Regions from separate parts of the Pseudomonas sp. Eth.TT006 genome, predicted to be linked through region 2. Evidence: predicted binding sites of a transcription regulator. Region 2 holds the regulator's gene; each other region holds the start of a gene.
What was found. The regulator sigma-54, encoded in region 2, starts transcription at its own class of promoters, with help from an activator protein. The targets are predictions, from matches to a motif close to ANTGGCATNNANNTTGCTNT.
Positions count from the first base shown of each region.

Region 1: ACXR0M_RS25095 (CmpA/NrtA family ABC transporter substrate-binding protein) is a predicted target of sigma-54. The motif match lies at 5,644-5,663, and genes of this name have one in related genera.
Region 3: ACXR0M_RS26925 (circularly permuted type 2 ATP-grasp protein) is a predicted target of sigma-54. The motif match lies at 2,023-2,042, and genes of this name have one in related genera.

Region 1 covers NZ_JBTJEN010000022.1:15,996-23,718, reverse strand. The annotation lists gene ACXR0M_RS25115 (sensor domain-containing diguanylate cyclase) at 1-1,088, opposite strand, end outside; gene rlmKL (bifunctional 23S rRNA (guanine(2069)-N(7))-methyltransferase RlmK/23S rRNA (guanine(2445)-N(2))-methyltransferase RlmL) at 1,236-3,506, opposite strand; gene rmf (ribosome modulation factor) at 4,039-4,254, shown strand; gene ACXR0M_RS25100 (quinone-dependent dihydroorotate dehydrogenase) at 4,536-5,555, opposite strand; gene ACXR0M_RS25095 (CmpA/NrtA family ABC transporter substrate-binding protein) at 5,780-6,991, shown strand; gene ACXR0M_RS25090 (ANTAR domain-containing response regulator) at 7,007-7,582, shown strand.
Region 2 covers NZ_JBTJEN010000002.1:193,367-201,089, reverse strand. The annotation lists gene mlaE (lipid asymmetry maintenance ABC transporter permease subunit MlaE) at 1-137, opposite strand, end outside; gene ACXR0M_RS04060 (ATP-binding cassette domain-containing protein) at 137-946, opposite strand; gene ACXR0M_RS04055 (KpsF/GutQ family sugar-phosphate isomerase) at 1,221-2,195, shown strand; gene ACXR0M_RS04050 (KdsC family phosphatase) at 2,195-2,719, shown strand; gene lptC (LPS export ABC transporter periplasmic protein LptC) at 2,728-3,300, shown strand; gene lptA (lipopolysaccharide transport periplasmic protein LptA) at 3,287-3,832, shown strand; gene lptB (LPS export ABC transporter ATP-binding protein) at 3,832-4,557, shown strand; gene ACXR0M_RS04030 (RNA polymerase factor sigma-54) at 4,744-6,240, shown strand; gene hpf (ribosome hibernation-promoting factor, HPF/YfiA family) at 6,314-6,622, shown strand; gene ptsN (PTS IIA-like nitrogen regulatory protein PtsN) at 6,635-7,099, shown strand; gene rapZ (RNase adapter RapZ) at 7,102-7,723, shown strand, end outside.
Region 3 covers NZ_JBTJEN010000031.1:11,237-18,959, reverse strand. The annotation lists gene speE (polyamine aminopropyltransferase) at 1-584, shown strand, start outside; gene ACXR0M_RS26935 (hypothetical protein) at 788-1,021, shown strand; gene ACXR0M_RS26930 (ribonuclease E inhibitor RraB) at 1,233-1,580, shown strand; gene ACXR0M_RS26925 (circularly permuted type 2 ATP-grasp protein) at 2,075-3,484, shown strand; gene ACXR0M_RS26920 (alpha-E domain-containing protein) at 3,497-4,447, shown strand; gene ACXR0M_RS26915 (transglutaminase family protein) at 4,444-5,247, shown strand; gene ACXR0M_RS26910 (c-type cytochrome) at 5,364-6,185, opposite strand; gene ACXR0M_RS26905 (acetyl-CoA C-acetyltransferase) at 6,770-7,723, shown strand, end outside.

The sequences.
Region 1 (7,723 bases), on a different contig from region 2:
TGGGTGCCGCGCAACTCCTGCTCGCGGGCGCGCAGCTCCTCGGTGCGCAGTTCGACCATGCGCAAGGCGCGCTGGCGCTGGCTCACTAGCACATACAGCAAGGCGCTGAGCAACAGACTCAGCAGCGCGCCCAGGATCACCAGGCTGCTGATCGAGGAATGGTTGGCCTGGAGAAATGCTTCGCTGGGCTGCATCTCCACTTGATAGTCATGGTCGGCCATGCGCAACAACCGCGTGGCCGACAGATCGCTGTCACCGGTTTTGTTCGCCGACTCGTAGAGCACTTCATGCTGGTCATCGGTGGACAGGTCGAGAATGCGTACGGTGAGGAAGTCCTGGCTGTCCTCGGGCAGGCCGTCGGCCAGCAGCTGATGCATGCTGATCACCGCCATCACATAACCTTCCGGCATCGCTCCCGGCGCAGGTTCACGCGAGACCGGCGCCACCAGCAACACGCCCCGGGCATACGCAGGATCGATGCCGACCAGGTGCAACGGCTGCGACACCGCCATGTGCCCGGTTCGGTCAGCGCGCTCCAGGGTCGCGCGGCGTAATGGCTGCGCCAGCAAGTCGTAACCCAAGGGCGGCGGCAGGCGACTCTGGCTCTGCGTATAGATGACCGGCACGTATTCCGGGCGATCGGCTGCGGTCTGCAACTGGCCGTCGGCAGTCAGCTCACGAAAGGTAAAGGTGCTGAAACCCTCGGCGCGTACAGCTTGTTCGATGGCTGGACGATCGGCACGGCTGACCCGTGGCGCGTAGGAATAGGCCTGGGTGCGTAAAAGAAGAGGTTTGGCATAGCCATCGAATTCGCTGCGCGACACCGAATCGGAATTGGCGAAGAAGCGGCGCAGGCCATCGAGACGCTGCTCCTGATCCTGGAAACGCTCTTCGATGCGGCTGTAACGCTCATTGGCCAGCAGCTGGAAGCGTTGGCGCAATTGATGGTTGATCTGATTGAGGGTGGCCCAGGCGAGCAACCCCGTAAGAATCCCGCCGGCGAGCAATACCAGCAGCGCGACCAGCCAGGCCGAGACGTCTTCGCTGATAAAACCCAGAATCTTCGGGCGCACGGGGTGCAACGACATAAGGGCAACTCACTACGCCAGTGTTTCGGGGGAGCCCCCGTTGGCCATGAGTTGAGTTATAGCTATTAGCCATTAATTTGGCTAGCTCCGGGCGGATCCGCAGAGCCTTTAAAAATCAAGGCTCTGTGGATCCAACCCGGCAAAGTGTCAACGAGCCGTGATTTTCCAGGCGCGGTGAATTTTGGTGTTGCGGGCAAAATCCGGATCAATGGTCTGCGCGCTGATTTCCTCGACCGCGTAACGCTCGGCGAGGTTTTCCTCCAACTGGAACTTGCGGAAGTTGTTGGAGAAGTACAGCACGCCACCCGGTGCCAGACGCGCCATGGCCAGGTCGATCAACTGCACCTGGTCACGCTGCACGTCGAAGATGCCTTCCATGCGCTTGGAGTTGGAGAAGGTCGGCGGATCGATGAAGATCAGGTCGTACTCGTCGCGACTACTTTCCAGCCACGCCATCACGTCGCCCTGCTCCAGACGGTTCTTGTCGGAGAAGCCGTTCAGCGACAGATTGCGACGCGCCCAGTCGAGGTAGGTTTTCGACAGGTCGACGCTGGTGGTGCTGCGCGCACCGCCCTTGGCCGCGTGCACGCTGGCAGTCGCGGTGTAGCAGAACAGATTGAGGAAGCGCTTGCCGGCCGCCTCTTTCTGAATGCGCATGCGCATCGGCCGGTGGTCGAGGAACAGCCCGGTGTCGAGGTAGTCGGTGAGGTTCACCAGCAGCTTCACGCCGCCTTCGCTGACCTCATTGAACTTGCCCTGCGCAGCCTGACGCTCGTACTGCTTGGTGCCGCTCTGGCGCTCGCGGCGTTTGACCACCACGCGGCTCTTGTCGACATTCAGCGCCTGCGGGATCGCGGCCAGCGCATCGAACATGCGCGCCGAGGCCTTTTCCGGATCGATCGACTTCGGCGCCGCGTATTCCTGCACGTGCACCCAGTCGTGGTACAGGTCGATGGCCATCGCATATTCCGGCATGTCGGCATCGTAGACGCGGTAGCAATCGATGCCCTCGCGCTTGACCCACTTGCCCAGTGCCTTGAGATTTTTCTGCAGGCGGTTGGCAAACATCTGCCCGCCTTCGCTCAGGCGCGGCTGCTCGATCACCGGCGCCGGGGCGGGCGTGGGCTTGATCGGGTTGCCGTTCTTGTTGAACTTGCGCTCTTGCGGCTCGTCCGGGGTCTGGTCGTAAGCCGCTTGCTCGCGCTCGGCCTGACGCTGTTCCGGGGTGCGACGCTCGCCGGTGACAAACTGATCCGGCAGCACCTTGATCAGCAGCAGTTTGCACGGCAGCGCGCCGTTCCAGAACGAATACTGTTTGTGGCTGCGAATGCCCATGCGCTTGCCCAGATCCGGCGCACCGGTGAACACCGCCGCTTCCCAGTTCAGGCAGGCCTGACGCAGACGCTCGCCGAGGTTCTGATACAGATAAAGCAGGCTGGCTTCGTCACCCAGACGCTCACCGTACGGCGGGTTGCAGATCACCAGACCTTTCTGGTTCTGGTCCGGACGCGGCTCGAAAGTCGCGACTTCGCCCTGATAGATCTTGATCCACTCGCTCAGCCCGGCGCGCTCGACGTTGTTGCGCCCCGGTTGAATCAGGCGTGGATCGGCTTCGTAACCGCGAATCCACAGCGGTGGCTTGGCCAGACCGGCAGCGGCACGCTCGACGGCTTCTTCATGGAGTTTTTTCCACAGCGCCGGGACGTGCCCCAGCCACGCGGTGAAACCCCACTGCTCGCGGCGCAGGTTCGGCGCCATGTCGGCGGCGATCATGCCGGCCTCGACCAGGAACGTACCGACACCGCACATCGGGTCAGCCAGCGCGCCGCCTTCGGCTGCGATGCGCGGCCAGCCGGAACGGATCAGGATCGCTGCCGCGAGGTTTTCCTTCAGCGGCGCAGCGCCCTGCTGCAGGCGGTAGCCGCGCTGGTGCAGGCTGTGGCCGGAGAGATCAAGGGAGAGGATCGCTTCGCCGCGATCCAGGCGCAGGTGAATGCGCAGGTCCGGGTTGAGCTTGTCGATCGACGGACGGTCGCCCTGCGGGGTGCGCAGTTTGTCGACAATGGCGTCCTTGACCTTCAAGGCGCCGAAGTGGGTGTTGTCGATGCCCGAGCCATGGCCGCTGAATTCCACCGCCAGGGTGCCGTCGGCAAGCATGTGATCTTGCCATTCGATATCGAGCACGCCGTGGTACAGGTCTTCGGCGTCTTTCATCGGAAAGCGCTTGAGCACCAGCAGCACGCGGTTGGCCAGACGCGACCAGAGGCACAGGCGGTAAGCGGTTTCCATGGTCGCCATGCCACGCACGGCGGAGGTGTGCTCGCGAGCTTCTTCAAGGCCAAGCCCGACGGCTTCCTCGATAAGCAGGCCTTCAAGACCTTTAGGGCAAGTGAGGAAGAGTTCGAAACGGTCGGACATGGTATTTCCAGAGCCTTTGGCTAGTGAACCGGCAACGCATTGCCGATCCGGTTTTCAATCAGGCGCTTTTCTAAAAGAGCGCCCGCGTGGCACGAAGGTGTGCCGTTCCATCCCCGCTGCTCGGGTTAAAGGAGCTTAGATGCCGGGACAGATAAAAAAGTTGATGAAACAAAAAGTCTTGAAGCGACCCTTCGTCGCTTATTAACCAAGCGCAAACGTGGGTCATTCTCACTAAAGGATTAACCCCTTCATTCAGCGCGGAGCCGATCATACCGGGGTTTGCTCATAAAACGCGCATGAAACCCAAAGTTACTTATGGCTGTAGCACTATTTTCGTTACGTCCTTATGACAAAACGATCATTCCCTCGCTGTGACTCATTGGTTAGAACTGATCACAGGTTGACGTCCCAACGGCGTCAACACCTTGGCTCGCCACGCCGGCAGCGAGCCGCCCAACGGCAGAAATCTTTCTGCCAGACCTCGATTGAGGTCAACGCGATGAACACAGTCAACAAGTGAGGGAAACACCCTATGAGAAGACTTAAGCGTGATCCGTTGGAAAGAGCATTTTTGCGCGGATATCAATATGGCGTTGGTGGCAAATCCCGCGAGCTTTGCCCATTTACTCTACCGTCGGTACGTCAAGCCTGGATCAACGGCTGGCGAGAAGGACGCGGCGACAACTGGGACGGTATGACCGGCACTGCGGGAATCCACAGACTCAACGAACTTCACGCCGTTGGCTGACACAGGGCACTTATTGCAACACGACAATCTGAATTTCTGACGACTTACCATGCACGTCCTTCCCGGACGGCGGGCTACGGCCCAGGGGCTCCTTCGAGGAGCCCTTTTTTATGCCAGCAAAAATCAATTGCCAGCACTGGACTACTGTGGCGAGGGGGCTTGCCCCCGTTCGGCTGCGGAGCAGTCGTCAAGACCGCAAAACGGTTTACCTTATGGACCGCAGAGGGCTGCTTCGCAACCCAACGGGGGCAAGCCCCCTCATCACAGGATCCTCAGTAAACTCAGCGCAGGGCGGCGATGGCGTCTACCGACTCACGGATCAGCGCCGGGCCCTTGTAGATGAAACCGGAATAGATCTGCACCAGACTCGCGCCCGCCAGGATCTTCTCGGCCGCATGCTTGCCTTCGGTGATCCCGCCCGCGGCAATGATCGGCAACTTGCCGCCCAGCTCGCCCGCCAGCACCTTCACGGTATGGGTGCTCTTCTCACGCACCGGCGCACCGGACAGACCACCCGCCTCGTCGCCATGCTCCATACCTTCAACGCCGACGCGGCTCAGGGTGGTGTTGGTGGCGATCACCGCGTCCATCCCGGTTTCAATCAACGCCTGCGCGACCTGCGCGGTTTCTTCGTCGGTCATGTCCGGGGCGATCTTGATTGCCAGCGGCACGTGTTTGCCATGACGCAGAGCCAGTTCGGCGCGACGCGTGGCCAGGTCTGCCAGCAACTGCTTGAGCGAGTCGCCGAACTGCAGACTGCGCAGGCCCGGGGTGTTCGGCGAGCTGACGTTGACCGTCACATAGCTGGCGTGGGCGTAGACCTTGTCCAGGCAGATCAGGTAGTCATCCACCGCGCGCTCGACCGGGGTGTCGAAGTTCTTGCCGATGTTGATCCCCAGCACGCCCTGGTACTTGGCGGCGGCGACCCGCGCCAGCAGGTTGTCCACGCCGAGGTTGTTGAAGCCCATGCGATTGATGATCGCCTCGGCTTCCGGCAGGCGGAAGATCCGTGGTTTCGGGTTGCCCGGCTGCGGGCGCGGGGTCACGGTGCCGATTTCGACAAAACCGAAACCCAGTTGCGCGAAGCCGTCGATGGCCGCGCCGTTCTTGTCCAGACCGGCCGCCAGCCCCACCGGATTCGGGAAGTCCAGGCCCATGACCGTCACCGGTACGTTCGCCGGCTTCTTGCACAGCATGCCGTTGAGGCCCAAACGCCCACCCGCGCCGATCAGATCCAGCGACAGATCGTGGGAAGTTTCCGGGGAAAGTTTGAACAACAGCTGACGGGCCAGGGTGTACATGGGCGGCGATGACTCGAGCGGCGAAAAGAGGCGGCGATTATAGCCGGGCAACCTCCCCCGGCGCGAGGCACACAGGTAAATCAACGCGACTGGCATATGCCTTGCACCTTCCCGCTCATCAGTCCACAGGCCAATGGCGGCGTGCGGGCACGGACAATGGCGTCGTCCTCAGGTTTGCTCGGGCAAAGCCTGGGACGGCGCTTTTTTTTGCAAGGTGCTTTTATATGAGCGATTCATCCGTCGGGCCACTGGCCTGGGTCAACGGCAGCGATGCCCCGGAAAAAACCGTGATCGACCTGGGGTTCATGGCCCTCAGCGATTGCGCCTCAGTGGTGGTCGCCGCCACGCAAGGCTTTGCCCAACCTTACGGGCTGACGATCAACCTCAAGCGCCAGGCATCCTGGGCGACCCTGCGCGACAAGCTGGTTAGCGGCGAACTCGACGTTGCCCACAGCCTGTACGGAATGATTTACGCGGTGCACTTGGGCATCGGCGGCGTCGCCCCGTGTGACATGGCGGTGCTGATGGGGCTGAACCAGAACGGCCAGAGCCTCAACCTGTCCCACGGCTTGCAGCAACTGGGCGTGACCAGTCCTGAAGCGCTGGACCGGCATGCGCACCAAAGCCGCGCAAAACTGACCTTTGCCCAGACCTTCCCCACCGGCACCCATACGATGTGGCTGTATTACTGGCTGGCGAGTCAGGGCATCCATCCGTTGCAGGACGTCGACAGCGTGGTGGTGCCGCCGCCACAAATGGTCGCGCACCTGCAAGCCGGGCGCATCGATGGTTTCTGCGTCGGTGAGCCGTGGGCGGCCAGCGCCGTGCAGCAGGATCTGGGCTTCACCCTGGCCACCAGCCAGACCATCTGGCCCGATCACCCGGAAAAAGTCCTCGGCTGCACTCGCGCGTTCGTCGAGCAATACCCGAACACCGCGCGCGCGCTGGTGATGGCGATTCTCGAGGCCAGCCGCTTCATCGAACAAAGCCCGGAAAACCGCCGCAGCACCGCGCAACTGCTGAGCGCCGCGGAATACCTCGACGCCCCGCTGTCATGCATCGAGCCGCGTTTTCTCGGCGATTACGCCGACGGTCTGGGCAACCGCTGGCAGGACCCGCACGCCTTGCGCTTTCACGGCAATGGCGAGGTGAATCTGCCGTACCTGTCCGACGGCATGTGGTTCATGACCCAGTTCCGCCGCTGGGGCCTGTTGCGCGAGGACCCTGACTACCTCGCCGTGGCGCGGCAGGTGCAGCAGCTGGGTATCTACCGTGAAGCCGCCACCGCCGTGGGCGTCGCGGCCTGGGGTAAGGAAATGCGCAGCAGTCAGTTGCTCGACGGCAAAATCTGGGACGGCAGCGATCCAGCGGCGTACGCCCGCAGTTTCAGGCTGCACGCTCTGAGCGATGCCACTGCCCTTCTCGCCCGCCGCTGACAGGAGATCGCCAATATGTTGCGTATTCTGCTGATCAACGACACCGCGAAAAAGGTCGGGCGTCTGAAGGCCGCATTGACCGAGGCCGGTTTCGAGGTCATCGATGAATCCGGTCTGACCATCGACCTGCCGGCCCGCGTCGAAACGGTGCGCCCGGACGTGATCCTGATCGATACCGAGTCACCGGGGCGTGATGTCATGGAGCAAGTGGTGCTGGTCAGCCGCGACCAGCCGCGGCCGATCGTGATGTTTACCGACGAACATGACCCGGGGGTGATGCGCCAGGCGATCAAATCCGGGGTCAGCGCCTACATCGTCGAAGGCATTCACGCCCAGCGCCTGCAGCCGATTCTGGATGTGGCGATGGCCCGCTTCGAAAGCGATCAGGCCCTGCGCGCGCAATTGCAGGCCCGCGACCAGCAACTGGCCGAGCGCAAGCGCATCGAACTGGCCAAAGGGCTGCTGATGAAAATGAAAGACTGCAACGAAGACGAGGCCTACACCCTGATGCGCCGCCAGGCCATGAGCCGCCAGCAGAAGCTGATTCAAGTGGCGGAGCAGATCATCGCGATGAGCGAGCTGCTGGGCTGAGGCATTCTCACCGCTGAAAAGCCCCTCACCCTAGCCCTCTCCCGGAGGGAGAGGGGACTGATTGGGGGATGCTCGAGAAATACGCCGACCTGCGATTTCTGCTGTGAATCCATAATCGACTCGGTCTCTCAGGTCGATGTC
Region 2 (7,723 bases):
CCAAACCCGCCGCTGATGCCGCCGCGACCGAGCAAGGCGTGAAACAGGAACAACGTCGCGCGGCCGAACACCGCCACGGCGTCGATCGCCGCCTCGCCGAAGCGGCGCACGCGCTCTATCAATGAAATTCTGCGCATCAGCGCTTCCCCAGAAGATCTGCGCGGTAATCCGTCGCTGGAAAATGGTACGGCACCGGGCCATCGGGGTTGCCGGTCATGAACTGGCGAATACGCGGTTCATCCGAGTTCATCAACTCATCCGGCGTGCCCTGCCCCAAGACCTGACCATCGCCTACTACATAGATGTAGTCAGCAATGCTCGCGGTCTCGGCCAGATCGTGGGAAACCACGATGCTGGTGATGCCCAGCGCATCGTTGAGCAGACGGATCAGGCGGACCAGCACACCCATGGCGATCGGGTCCTGACCGACAAACGGCTCGTCATACATGAGAATCTGCGGGTCGAGCGCAATCGCCCGAGCCAGGGCGACGCGACGCTTCATGCCGCCCGAAAGCTCGTCGGGCATCAATTCGATTGCGCCCCGCAGACCGACCGCCTGCAATTTGAGCAGGACGATGTCGCGGATCATTTCGTCCGGCAACTGGGTATGAACACGCAGGGGGAAAGCGACGTTCTCGAAGACATCGAGATCGGTAAACAGCGCGCCGCTCTGAAACAGCACGCCCATGTGCTTTCGCGCATCGAACAGATCGCTGCGCGACAGCGCCGGCAGGTTCTGACCGTTGACCCAGACTTCCCCGCTGGAAGGACGCAATTGCGCCCCCATCAAGCGCAGCAGTGTGGTTTTGCCACACCCGGAAGGCCCCATGATGCCGGTGACCTTGCCGCGCGGGATGCGAATATCGACGTTATTGAAAATGCTGCGCGCACCGCGCTTGAAGGAGACTCCCTTCAGCTCGACCGCGTAGGCGTTATCGGCACTCATCTAAACTCCTTGCGATGCAGCCTCTCACTCGGACGCCTGGCTTTCCTTGAAAAGCACGTACTCCCGGGCGGGCCGAACTGGCGGCGAACTATATCACTGCAAACGCCAAGCGCCCAAGGCCCCTGCCCTCTTGTGTTCAGCGATATGACAGGCCCGCCAGCACTTTTTCAGGCTTTTGGTGACGAGGAATGACAAAGCACGACGAACTTGCGTGAGGCTTTGCAACATAACCGCTATAATCGCCGCCTTTTCATCGGGCTATACGATTTCTGACATGAGCCAAACCAGCGACCTGATTCAATCGGCACAACGCACCATCCGCCTCGAAGTGGAAGCCGTACAAGGCTTGTTGCCCCATATCGACGCCGATTTCGTACGCGCTTGCGAGATGATTCTGGCCAGCAAAGGCCGTGTGGTTGTAGTCGGCATGGGCAAGTCCGGGCACGTTGGCAACAAGATTGCCGCGACCCTGGCCAGCACCGGCACCCCGGCGTTTTTCGTGCATCCGGCCGAAGCCAGTCATGGCGACATGGGCATGATCACCCGCGACGACGTGATCCTCGCCCTGTCCAACTCCGGCTCGACCAACGAAATCGTCACCCTGCTGCCGCTGATCAAACGCCTGGGCATCCAGTTGATCAGCGTAACCGGCAATCCGCAGTCACCGTTGGCCAAGGCCGCCGAAGTCAACCTCAATGTGCATGTCGAGCACGAAGCCTGCCCGCTGAATCTGGCGCCGACGTCTTCTACTACCGCGGCGCTGGTGATGGGCGATGCCCTCGCCGTAGCACTGCTGGAAGCCCGTGGCTTCACTGCTGAAGATTTTGCTTTCTCCCATCCGGGCGGTGCACTGGGTCGACGCCTGCTGCTGAAAGTCGAGAACGTCATGCACGCCGGCCAAGAGCTGCCGCAAGTGCAACGTGGCACCCTGCTCAAGGACGCGCTCATGGAAATGACCCGCAAGGGCCTGGGCATGACCGCTATTATTGAAGCCGACGGCAAACTGGCCGGGATCTTCACCGACGGCGACCTGCGCCGCACGCTGGACCGCAGCATCGACATCCGCAGCGCCACCATCGACCAGGTCATGACCGCGCACGGCAAAACCGCACGCCCCGAGATGCTCGCCGCCGAAGCGCTGAAAATCATGGAAGACCACCGAATCAACGCACTGGTTGTCGTGGACGAAGAAGACCGCCCGATCGGCGCCTTCAACCTTTCCGATCTGCTGCGTGCAGGAGTGATGTAATGACCACCGATCTGCTGCAGCGCGGCAAAGCGATCAAACTCGCGGTATTCGACGTCGACGGCGTCCTCACCGACGGGCGTCTGTACTTCCTTGAAGACGGCAGCGAATTCAAGACCTTCAACACCCTCGACGGCCAGGGCATCAAGATGCTGATGAATGCTGGCGTCGAAACTGCGATCATCAGCGGCCGCAAGACCCCGGTGGTCGAGCGGCGGGCGAAGAACCTCGGGATCCCACACCTGTTTCAGGGGCGCGAGGACAAATTGGTGGTTCTGGACGGCCTTCTGGCGCAACTGGGCCTAAGCTATGAACAGGTCGCCTACCTCGGTGACGATTTGCCAGACCTGCCGGTGATCCGCCGCGTGGGTCTGGGCATGGCCGTCGCCAACGCTGCCGATTTCGTCCGTGAACACGCCCATGGCGTGACCCGGGCCCGTGGTGGCGAAGGCGCCGCCCGCGAATTCTGCGAATTGATCCTGCGCGCCCAGGGCCGCCTTGATGCGGCCAACGCCGCGTACCTGTGAGCCAAATCATGTTTAGCAAAAAATTTCGCAACTTCCTGCTGTTCGGCTGTATCGCGGCGATGTTCGCGGCCGTCGGCTACTGGAACATCAGTCCGGAACGTTTCCTCGACAAACCTGCGGTCAAGGTCGAAGACACGGCCATCGACTGGTACGCCACCAACACCCATACCCTGCAGTACCTTCCGGACGGCAAGCTGCAGTACGAGATGACCTCGGACAAGGCCGAGCACCTGAAGGCGACGGACGTGACCCTGGTCACCAAGCCCGACCTGAACATGTTCCGCGGTACCGAATTCCCGTGGCACGTGACCAGCGAGCGCGGTGAAGTCAATCCGGACGGCACTCAGGTCGAACTGATCGACTCGGTACGCATCAAGCGCACCGATGAAAAGAACCGCGACACCCTGATCACCAGCACACGCATGACGGTGTTCCCTCAGCAGCAATATGCGCAGACCGAGCAACCCGTTAGAATCGACGGCGCTGGCGGTGTATCGACTGGCGTGGGAATGAAGGCGTATTTGAAGGACAGCAGGATACACCTGCAATCGAACGTAAGAGGACAGTATGAGGCTCGTTAAAACCCTCCCTATTTTGCTCAGTCTGGGCGCAGCACTGGGAAGCGTGAGCGCCTGGGCTCTGCCGAACGATCAGCAGCAACCTATCCGCATTCAGGCCGACGACGCCCAGCTGGACGACAAGAATGGCGTTGCCACTTATAAGGGCGACGTGATCATCACTCAGGGCTCGATGATCGTTAAAGGCAACACGGTGACCATCACCCGCACCCCGACCGGCGACATTGATGTCGTGACCTCGGTCGGCAACCTGGCTTACTTCGAGCAGTTGCAGACCCAGGGTGACACCAAGCCAGTACAGGGCTGGGGCGTGACGATCCAGTACCACGCCGCACAAAACCGCGTCGTGCTGATCGACAAGGCCAAGGTTGTCGACAAGGACAACAACACCACTCAGGGCGAGAAAATCGTCTATGACACGGTGAAGAAACTGGCGAGCGCCGGTCGCGCCACCGGCAGCAAGGTCACCGAAGCGCGTCCGCGTATCGACATGGTGATCCAGCCGAAGAAGAAAACCGAAGGGAATCCTCAGTAATGGCAACCCTGAAAGCCCAGCACCTGGCCAAGGCCTATAAAAGCCGCCAGGTCGTGCGTGACGTCAGCCTGTCGATCGACAGCGGCCAGATCGTCGGCCTGCTTGGCCCGAACGGCGCCGGCAAGACCACCTGCTTCTATATGATCGTCGGTCTGGTGCAGGCCGATCAGGGCCGCGTACTGATCGACGACCTGGACGTCAGCCACCAGCCGATGCACGGCCGCGCCAAGGCCGGGATCGGCTATCTGCCGCAAGAAGCGTCGATCTTCCGCAAACTGTCGGTGGCCGACAACATCATGGCCATCCTCGAGACCCGCGCGGAACTCGACAAGGCCGGTCGTCGCAAGGAACTGGAAAGCCTGCTGCAGGAATTCCACATCAGCCACATCCGCGACAACCTGGGCATGAGCCTGTCTGGTGGTGAGCGCCGCCGGGTGGAAATCGCTCGCGCCCTGGCCACCGCACCGAAATTCATCCTGCTCGACGAACCGTTCGCCGGTGTCGACCCGATCTCGGTCGGCGACATCAAGCAGATCATCCACCACCTCAAGGCCAAGGGCATCGGTGTACTGATCACCGACCACAACGTTCGTGAGACGCTGGATATCTGTGAAACCGCGTACATCGTCAACGACGGTCAATTGATCGCCGAAGGTGATGCTGCGACCATCCTTGCCAACGATCTGGTGAAGGAAGTGTATCTGGGCCACGAGTTCCGTCTCTGAACCCAGAGCGCATTCGGCCTGCCCTGCGGGCGCTGTCATGCTGAAGCTGTTTTTTACGCTTTTATTGTTACGGCGCTCTAGGCAAACACGACAGTTTCAGGCATATAATTTGCTTAAGTTTGGCGCTCCGGCGCCCTGTAGTGGATGGCGCATGCGCGCCGGCGAATAAGGTGTTAAGCCCCTGCCATGAAACCATCGCTAGTCTTGAGAATGGGCCAGCAGCTGACGATGACACCGCAGCTGCAACAGGCCATCCGCCTGCTCCAATTGTCCACACTGGACCTGCAACAGGAAATCCAGGAGGCCCTGGAATCCAATCCGATGCTCGAACGCCAGGAAGACGGCGACGACTTCGACAATTCCGATCCTCTGGCCGACAACGCCGAGCAAAAACCCAATACCGAGATTCAGGAACCGTCCTATCAGGAAACTGCCGCGCCTACGGTGGATAACCTGGAAGATGGTGAATGGAACGAGCGCATCCCCAACGAGTTGCCCGTCGATACCGCCTGGGAAGACGTCTACCAGACCAGCGCCAGTAGCCTGCCCAGCAGCGATGACGACGAGTGGGACTTCACCACCCGCACCTCCGCCGGGGAAAGCCTGCAAAGCCATCTGCTGTGGCAACTGAACCTGGCGCCGATGTCTGACACCGATCGCCTGATCGCCGTGACCCTGATCGATTGCATCAACAATCAGGGCTACCTCGACGAAACCCTCGAAGAAATTCTCGACGCCTTTGATCCGGAGCTCGACATCGAGCTGGACGAGATCGAGGCCGTCCTGCACCGCATCCAGCAATTCGAACCGGCCGGCATCGGCGCGCGCAACCTCGGCGAATGCCTGCTGCTGCAGCTGCGTCAATTGCCGGTCAAGACCCCTTGGCTGAACGAGGCCAAGCGTCTGGTCAGCGATTACATCGACCTGCTCGGCAGCCGCGACTACAGCCAGCTGATGCGGCGCATGAAGCTCAAGGAAGATGAACTGCGCCAGGTCATCGAACTGGTGCAGAGCCTCAATCCACGCCCCGGTTCACAGATCGAGTCGAGCGAAGCCGAATACGTCGTGCCTGACGTCATCGTGCGCAAGGACAACGAGCGCTGGCTGGTCGAGTTGAACCAGGAATCGGTGCCACGCCTGCGGGTCAACGCCCAGTACGCCGGCTTCGTGCGCCGCGCCGACACCAGCGCCGACAACACCTTCATGCGCAATCAGCTGCAGGAGGCGCGCTGGTTCATCAAGAGCCTGCAAAGCCGCAACGAAACACTGATGAAAGTCGCCACCCAGATCGTCGAGCACCAGCGCGGCTTCCTGGAGTACGGTGACGAAGCGATGAAACCGCTGGTCCTGCACGACATCGCCGAAGCGGTCGGCATGCACGAGTCGACGATTTCCCGGGTCACCACGCAGAAATTCATGCATACCCCGCGCGGTATTTATGAACTGAAATACTTTTTCTCCAGCCACGTCAGCACCTCCGAAGGCGGCGAATGCTCGTCCACGGCGATCCGCGCGATCATCAAAAAACTGGTGGCGGCGGAAAATCAGAAAAAGCCATTGAGCGACAGCAAGATCGCTGGTTTACTGGAGGCACAAGGCATTCAGGTGGCTCGCCGCACCGTCGCCAAGTACCGCGAATCCCTCGGGATCGCGCCTTCGAGCGAACGCAAGCGGTTGATGTAAGCCACGTTACAGCGTTCCAGTGGCAGGCTATCCGGCCTGCCGCTTTATGCACTGGCAACGAAGGAGAAGCTGTATGCAAGTCAACATCAGTGGACACCAACTGGAAGTGACCCCACCTCTGCGTTCCTACATCGAGGAAAAACTCCAGCGACTGGAGCGCCATTTCGACAAGATCACCAACGTGCAGGTCACGATGTGTGTCGAAAAGCTCAAGCAGAAAATTGAAGCCACCTTGCATATACCCGGCAGCGAAGTGGTCGCCAACGCAGAAGATACCGACATGTACGCTGCGATCGACTCATTGACCGACAAGCTGGATCGCCAACTCAAAAAGCATAAGGAAAAGACCCAGAGCCTCCTCCAGGGCGCAACCGGTCGTTAACACCCCCAACCCATGATTCGACTTGAAAGTATCCTGACCCCCGGCCGTTCCTTGGTGAACGTGCCGGGCGGCAGTAAAAAGAAAGCCCTCGAACAGATTGCCAACCTGATCGCCCGCGAAGTGCCGGATCTGGAGATGCAGGATGTCTTCGAAGCGCTGATCGCCCGTGAGAAACTCGGCTCCACCGGTTTCGGCAACGGCATCGCCATTCCCCACTGTCGCCTCAAGGGTTGCCAGTCGCCCATCAGCGCGCTGATGCACCTTGAAGCCCCTATCGATTTCGACGCCATCGACGGCGCTCCCGTTGACCTGCTGTTTGTATTGCTGGTCCCGGAAGCCGCGACCGATGCGCACCTGGAGTTGCTGCGCCAGATCGCCAGCATGCTGGATCGCAAGGATGTGCGCGATAAATTGCGCAGTGCTTCGAGCAACGAAGCCTTGTACCAGGTTGTAGTGGACGAGCAAAACGGGCAGTAATCATGCGTTTGATCATCGTCAGTGGCCGATCCGGCTCAGGTAAAAGTACGGCACTGGATGTCCTTGAGGACAGTGGTTACTACTGCATCGACAACCTGCCTGCCGGCCTGTTGCCGGAGCTGGCCGAACGCGCCTTGGTCCACACTGAACTGGCCCAGCCGCTGGTCGCCGTTTCGATCGATGCGCGCAACCTGCCGAGCCATCTGTCGCGCTTCCCCGAGCTATTGGAAGAAGTGCGCGGCCGCCACATCCAGTGCGACGTGCTCTATCTGGATGCGGATGACGAAACCCTGCTCAAGCGCTTCTCGGAAACCCGTCGACGCCACCCGTTAAGCACCGCCAACCGCTCGCTGGCCGAAGCCATTCAAGACGAAACCGCCCTGCTCGGCCCGATCGCCGACCTGGCCGACCTCAAGGTCAACACCACTAACCTGAACCTGTACCAGTTGCGTGACACCATCAAGCTACGCCTGCTGAATCAGCCGGAGCCGGGCACGGCCTTTCTGGTCGAGTCGTTCGGCTTCAAGCGTGGCATGCCGGTGGATGCCGACCTGGTGTTCGACGTCCGTTGCCTGCCCAACCCCTACTGGAAGCCGGAACTGCGCGCGCAATCCGGTCTGGATG
Region 3 (7,723 bases), on a different contig from region 2:
CCAAGCACGCCGGTGTCGAGCACATCACCATGGTCGAGATCGACGGCACCGTGGTCGACATGTGCAAGGAGTTCCTGCCGAATCATTCCGCCGGTGCCTACGATGATCCGCGCCTGAACCTGGTGATCGACGACGGCATGCGTTTCGTCGCCACCACCACGGAAAAATTCGACGTGATCATCTCCGACTCCACCGACCCGATCGGCCCGGGGGAAGTGCTGTTCTCGGAAAACTTCTACCAGGCTTGCCATCGCTGCCTGAACGAGGGCGGTATCCTCGTGACCCAGAACGGCACGCCGTTCATGCAGATCGACGAAGTCAAAACCACCGCCGGTCGCCTGCGCAGCCTGTTCCCCGACTGGCACTTCTACCAGGCGGCCGTGCCGACCTACATCGGCGGTTCGATGACCTTCGCCTGGGGCTCGACCAATCCGGCCTACCGCAAGCTGAGCCGTGAAGTGCTGCAACAGCGCTTCATCGGCAGCGGCATCGTCACCCGCTACTACAACCCGGAAATCCACATCGGCGCGTTCGCGCTGCCACAGTACGTGCTGCAGGCGATCAACAAGCCAAGCAACGACTGACGGCACACCCCCCTGTAGGAGCTGCCGCAGGCTGCGATCTTTTGACTTTGTTTTTTAGATCAAAAGATCGCAGCCTGCGGCAGCTCCTACAGGAGGTATCTTTTTTTTCATGTTTTGCCGCTGCAATCCTTTGGAACGATCAATCTCGCCAAATTGTCGAGATACAGGTAAGCCCATTTGCGGGTCTGATCGAGGAGGCACCGATGCAAAAGTGGAAGGTCACTTTCGTGGATGATCATGGCGAAATTGTTGATGAGGTGTTCGAGTGCACCGCACGCCCCAGCGATGACGAGGCCGCGCGCCTGATCAAGGAACGGCTCCTGCCCGTGGCCGCCAAACTGGATCTGAACGATCTGGAAGGGCGCGCCCCCGATGCTGGCGTCAAAAGCCTCGAAACGCAAAACAGCATCAAGATCCGCAGCATCACTCCGATCTGAAATTCTTCTTGTCACCCGACGCACCAGACCTTGGCAGCGCCTCTCTCTTGGGGCTACTCTGCAAGCGAGATCAGCGAATGAATCGCTAAGGTCTGGTCTTGTCAGCTACATGCTTGCTTCCCGCGTGCAACCACGTTGCCGCTGTACTTTGGCCTGCAAGGCCCGGGGCGGGAATACGGAAAGTCTATCCATCGATCGAGGGGGACGATTCATGAGCACAGCCTATCAAGAAGACATCAGCAGCACCGTTCTGCGCCGCATGAAAGAAGGCGGTTTCGATTTTTCCCGCTTCCATCCCATCGAGTTCTACGCGATTTTCCCCGACGAGGAGGGCGCACGCAGGGCTGCCGGCAAGTTTCGCGGTGAGTCGATCAATGCCCAGGTCAGTGCGCGCGACGATGGCGCCTGGTCGCTGGAATTGAGCAAAGTGATGTACGCCACGTATGACGACATTGGTGACTTCGAGCAGGGTTTCTCTGCCGTGGTCGAGCCGCTGGGCGGCATCATCGAAGGCTGGGGCGTGAAGCAGGAGGTGCGCAGCCGTTATCGTCTGAACTGATCTCGGGTTCGTTTTTTAAAGTCAAAAGATCGCAGCCTTCGGCAGCTCCTACAAGTGATTGGTGTAGAGCTGCAGGAGGCTGCGATCTTTTGCTTTTGCTTTCAAAACATTTCAAACGGACAAAAAAAAGCCACCGGAGAGGGTGGCCAAACGGGAAGAGCGGTAAGCAGAGAAAACCGGTCAAGGCCAAGCTCTGCGGGGACTGCGTAGGCAGTCCGGATCAGTTGGGCTGAAGCCTTCAGCGACTGAAGGTGTCAGCAGATGCGCCGATTATCCGCAGCCCGGCGCGAGCAGTGAAATCAACTCTGACTATGCTGGTGATAGACGACGGCACTGCGTCGCAATGAGGCGGGGGCGATCAGGCTGGGGCATTTGTCGCACAGGAATGGTGCGCCGCCGCTGGTGTGATTATCCAACCGATTGAAATCAAAGCGTTTATGCCGATGGCACGGGCCTTGCGAAGGTCTGTTTGTCCGGGTGACAAGGAGTACGGCATGATCCGCACCTATTTTGATGAAATGTACGATGCCGGCGGCCTGGTCCGCCCGCATTACCGGGAGTTCGCCCGCTGGCTGGCCGACACGCCTGACGAGTTGCTGGCACAACGGCGACGCGAGGCTGATCTGCTGTTCCACCGGGCCGGCATCACCTTCACGCTCTATGGGGACGAGCAGGGCACCGAGCGCCTGATTCCTTTCGACACCATCCCGCGCAGCATTCCCGCCAGCGAGTGGCGGATCGTCGAGCGCGGCTGCATCCAGCGGGTCAAGGCGTTGAACATGTTCCTCGCCGACCTCTATCACGAGCAGCGCATCATCAAGGCCGGGATCATCCCCGCCGAACAGGTGCTGGCCAACGAGCAGTACCAGTTGGCGATGCAGGGGCTGGACCTGCACCGCGATATCTATTCGCACATCTCCGGCGTCGATCTGGTGCGCGATGGCGACGGCACTTACTACGTGCTCGAAGACAACCTGCGTACCCCGAGCGGCGTGAGCTACATGCTCGAAGACCGCAAAATGATGATGCGCCTGTTCCCCGAACTGTTCGCCGCGCAGCGCATCGCCCCCATCGACCATTACCCGAACCTGTTGCTCGACACCCTGAAAAGCTCCAGCCCGATCGACAACCCGAGCGTGGTGGTGCTGACGCCGGGGCGCTTCAACAGTGCGTTCTTCGAACACGCCTTTCTGGCGCGGGAAATGGGGGTGGAACTGGTGGAGGGCGCGGACCTGTTCGTGCGTGACGACAAGGTGTTCATGCGCACCACCGACGGGCCGAAAGCGGTGGACGTGATCTACCGGCGGCTCGACGACGCGTTCCTCGACCCGCTGGCGTTCAACCCCGACTCGATGCTCGGCGTGCCGGGGCTGTTATCGTCCTACCGCTCGGGCAACGTGGTGCTGGCCAATGCCATCGGCACCGGCGTGGCCGACGACAAATCGGTGTACCCGTTCGTCACCGAGATGATCCGTTTCTACCTTGACGAAGAGCCGATCCTGAAGAACGTGCCGACCTGGCAGTGCCGTAATCCTTCGGAACTGTCCCATGTACTGGCCAATCTGCCGGATCTGGTGGTCAAGGAAACCCAAGGCTCCGGCGGTTACGGAATGCTCGTGGGGCCGGCGGCAACCACGGCGGAAATCGACGCGTTCCGCGAGCGCATCAAAGCCAAGCCGCACGCGTACATCGCGCAGCCGACGCTGTCCCTGTCGACCTGCCCGACCTTTGTCGAAAACGGCATTGCGCCGCGCCATATCGACCTGCGTCCGTTCGTGCTGTCCGGGCGTGAAACCCGGGTCGTGCCCGGCGGTTTGACCCGTGTCGCCTTGCGTGAAGGCTCCCTGGTGGTGAATTCCTCCCAGGGCGGCGGAACCAAGGACACCTGGGTGGTCGAGGATTGAAGGAAGCTTGCCATGTTAAGTAGAACTGCCTCGGATCTGTACTGGATGTCGCGTTATCTGGAGCGCGCGGAAAACCTCGCGCGGATGCTCGATGTCAGCTATTCGCTGTCGCTGATGCCGCAAGACGGGCGCGGCGACGGCCTGCACGAACTGGCCATGCCGCTGTTGATCACCGGCACCCTCGACGATTATCTGGAGCGTCACGGCGAACTGCATGCCGAACGCCTGCTGCACTTTTTCGCCCTCGATGCGGCTAACCCGGCGAGCATCTACAGCTGCCTCGGCGCAGCGCGCGCCAGTGCGCATGCGGTGCGCGGGCGGATCACCGCCGACATGTGGGAAAACATCAACGCGACGTGGCTGGAGATTCGCGGGATCGCCGAGCAGGGCCTCAGCCGCTACGGCATGAGCCGTTTCTGCGAGTGGATCAAGGAGCGCTCGCACCTGTTCCGTGGCGCGTCCTACGGCACCATCATGCGTAACGATGCGTTCCGCTTCATTCGTCTCGGTACCTTCATCGAGCGCGCCGACAACACCCTGCGCCTGCTCGATGCGCGCTACGAAATGGCCGGCGATCAGGCCGACGCGGTCAGCGACGGCACCGCCCACGCCTATTACCAGTGGAGTGCGCTGCTGCGCGCGTTGTCATCGTTCGAGGCCTATACCGAGATCTACCGCGACGCTCCGGGCGCCCGGCATGTCGCCGAGTTGCTGCTGTTACGCGCCGATGTGCCGCGTTCGTTGCGTGCCTGCACCGAGGAAATCGACCAGATCCTTGCGCAACTGCCGGGGGCCAACGGCCGCCCGGCGCAGCGTCTGGCGGCGGAAATGGACGCGCGTCTGCGTTACACCGGCATCAACGAAATCCTCGCCGAAGGCCTGCACGCCTGGCTTACCGAATTCATCCCGCTGGTGCGCCAGTTGGGCAATGCCATTCACAGTTCCTACCTGGAGGCTGCATGAGACTTTCCATTAGCCACGAGACCACCTATCACTATGACGATCAGGTGCGGGCGAGCATCCAGTATCTGCGCCTGACCCCGCACGACAGCGAGCGCCAGCACGTGTTGAGCTGGCAGCTCGATCTGCCGCGCCCGGTGCGCGCCCAGCTCGATCCGTTCGGCAACATCCTGCATGTGCTGACCATGGACGAACCGCACGAAGCGATCATCATTGGCGCGCGCGGCCAGGTCGACATCGACGAATTGCGCGAGGCCGAGCATGAGAGCCAGTCGGCGCTGCCGTTCCTGCGCTTTACCCGTCTGACCGAAGCGGACGATGCGTTGCGCGCGTTCGCCGACAAATCCTGCAAACAACGCCGTGATCGCACCGCGCTGATCGACCTGATGCACGGCTTGAACCAGCACATGACCTACACGCCGGGCTCCACCGAAGTCGACACCAGCGCCGCCGAAGCCTTCGCCGGCCGCGCCGGGGTATGCCAGGACCACACCCACGCCTTTCTGGCGTGCGCGCGCAGTCTGGGGATCCCGTCGCGCTATGTTTCCGGGTATCTGTACAGCGAAGACGCCGAACACCTGGCCAGTCATGCCTGGGCCGAAGCGTGGCTGGATGACGCCTGGTACAGCTTCGACGTGACCAACCAGTTGGCGCGACCGGAGCGCCATCTGAAGCTGGCGGTAGGCCTGGATTACCTGGATGCCTGCCCGGTGCGCGGCATGCGCCGGGGCGGCGGCAGCGAGCAGATGCATGCGAAGGTGCTGGTCTCGCCGACGCCGGTCATCTCCGTACAACAACAGTAAACCCCGCCCCTGTAGGAGCTGCGGCACGCTGTGATCTTTTGCTCTTGATCTTTAAAATCAAAGTCAAAAGATCGCAGCGTGCCGCAGCTCCTACAGGTTGATTTTGGGGAAGCATGTCAGGGCTTCACCTTGCGCCCCGCCATGTGCTGCAAATAGCCAATCAACTTCTGCAAATCCCCCTCCGGCAACACCTCCGTCGAAAACCCCGGCATCTTCGCCTGCGGCCACTGGCGCAAACTCTGCGGATCGCGAATGTAGCGCTTGAGGAAATCCGCGCCGAAGTACTCGGTCGGGTTATACGGAATGTTCAGATCGGGCCCGAACTGCGCATCGCCCGCACCGTTCAAGCGGTGGCAGGCCAGGCAGTTTTTCTGGAACAGCGCAAAACCCTGGTTCACCGGGTCATCGGCTTTCAGTTTGGGGTCGGGCAACAGGGCAGGGAAGCGCTCGGCCACTGGCGCCATGCGCTTGATGCTGGCCACTTCGAACGGCCACTGCTCAGGGCTGATGTTGCCAGCCTGCGGATCGGTCCACACCAGATAGAACGGCCCCGCGCTGTGTTTGCCCTCGGACAGGGGCGGCCACGGCTGCGCCGGGTCCTCGATCGCCAGCCACGCCCGCGCGCCGGTGGTATTGAGCAGCGGTGCCGCGCTCAGTTCGGCAGCAAAACCGTCCAGCGCTACCGCTTGCAGGTGATCGTCCGGTTTGATCCCGGTCAGCAGCGCCGCCACCGGCACGGCGCGATAAGTCATGTCCTTCTTGTAGGACACATCGTTCTTGACCGTCAGGGTTTGCACCTGGGGATGCTTGAGCAATTCCTCGGTCTGCCAGCTGCGATGGGTTGCGCCCAACTGCAGATCCAACTGTGCGGCAGACAAGGGCATGCTCAGCAGCACGGCCCAGAACCCGATGAGCGTTTTCAAATGATCGCCGTCCATGTCATGAAAGTGCACAAAGGTTGGCACAGCCACGCTGGCCCGGGTAGCGGGCCAGTGACATTTTTGATGGCGATGACGTGCACCCGGCCGTTGAGTCAGCCGATGACCTTGGTCAGATTCGGCAAAATCAGCAACAGCGTGGTGGCGAAGAGAATGAGCCCGGCTTGACGAACTTTCGGTTGTTTGAACATGGCTAGACCGCCTTTATTGTTATTTCCTGATGTCTGCCTGCATATCCATGACGGCAGACGCTGCACTTCCTGTTGAAGAACGTCGGCCCCGGCAAAACCCGACGACCCTGACGTACATGTACTACCTTAGAGCCCGCGTCACCTGCGGCTTAGATCCATTTCATATGTATTTGCTGCCGCTAGCGATAAAAAAGGCATGAGGCGTATTGCCAGCTTCTTCGCCGCCCGCTTGCTAGACAACTCGCGCACCTGAACCGGTTCACCAGACGCTTGATGACCGTCCGTCTGAGCGTGCGCGTCAACGTCATTGAGCGCTGTGGTCATTGAAACCTCGACGGCGCGGGACAACAGTGACACCACGAAATTCACTCACCGCACAGGTTCGAGGACGTCATGACCCAAGCTTTGATTTTCGATGCGTTGCGCACGCCCCGCGGTAAAGGCAAGGCCGATGGCGCGCTGCACAGCGTAAAACCGGTGAATCTGGTCGCAGGATTGCTGACCGCGCTGCAGAATCGCACTGCGTTGGACACCAGCCAGGTCGATGACGTGGTGCTCGGTTGCGTCACGCCGATTGGCGATCAGGGTTCGGACATCGCCAAGACCGCAGTGCAGGTGGCGGACTGGGATGTCAGCGTGGCCGGTGTGCAAATCAATCGCTTCTGCGCCTCAGGGCTGGAGGCGGTGAACCTCGGGGCGATGAAAGTTCGCTCCGGCTTCGAAGAGCTGGTGGTGGTCGGTGGCGTCGAGTCGATGTCGCGAGTGCCGATGGGCAGCGATGGCGGGGCGTGGGCGCTGGACCCGCAGACCAACCTGCACAGTCACTTCACCCCGCAGGGCGTGGGCGCGGACCTGATCGCCACCCTTGAAGGCTTCAGCCGTGAGGACGTCGATGCCTACGCATTGCACTCGCAGCAAAAAGCTGCACGGGCGCGGGCTGACGGATCGTTCAGCAAGTCGCTGGTGCCGGTGCTGGATCAGAACGGCATCATCCTGCTCGACCACGACGAATTCATTCGCGCCGAATCGACCCTGGAAGGCCTCGGCAAACTCAAGCCGAGTTTCGAGATGATTGGGCAGATGGGCTTCGACGCCACGGCGCTGCGGGTCTACAGCCATGTCGAGCGGATCAATCACGTGCACACCCCGGGCAACAGCTCGGGGATCGTCGACGGTGCGGCGCTGATGCTGATCGGCTCGGAAGCCAAAGGCCGGGCGCTGGGCCTGCAACCACGGGCGCGGATCGTCGCCACGGCGGTGACCAGCACCGATCCGACGATCATGCTCACCGGCCCGGCACCGGCCACGCGCAAGGCGCTGGCCAAGGCGGGGTTACGCGTGGAGGAC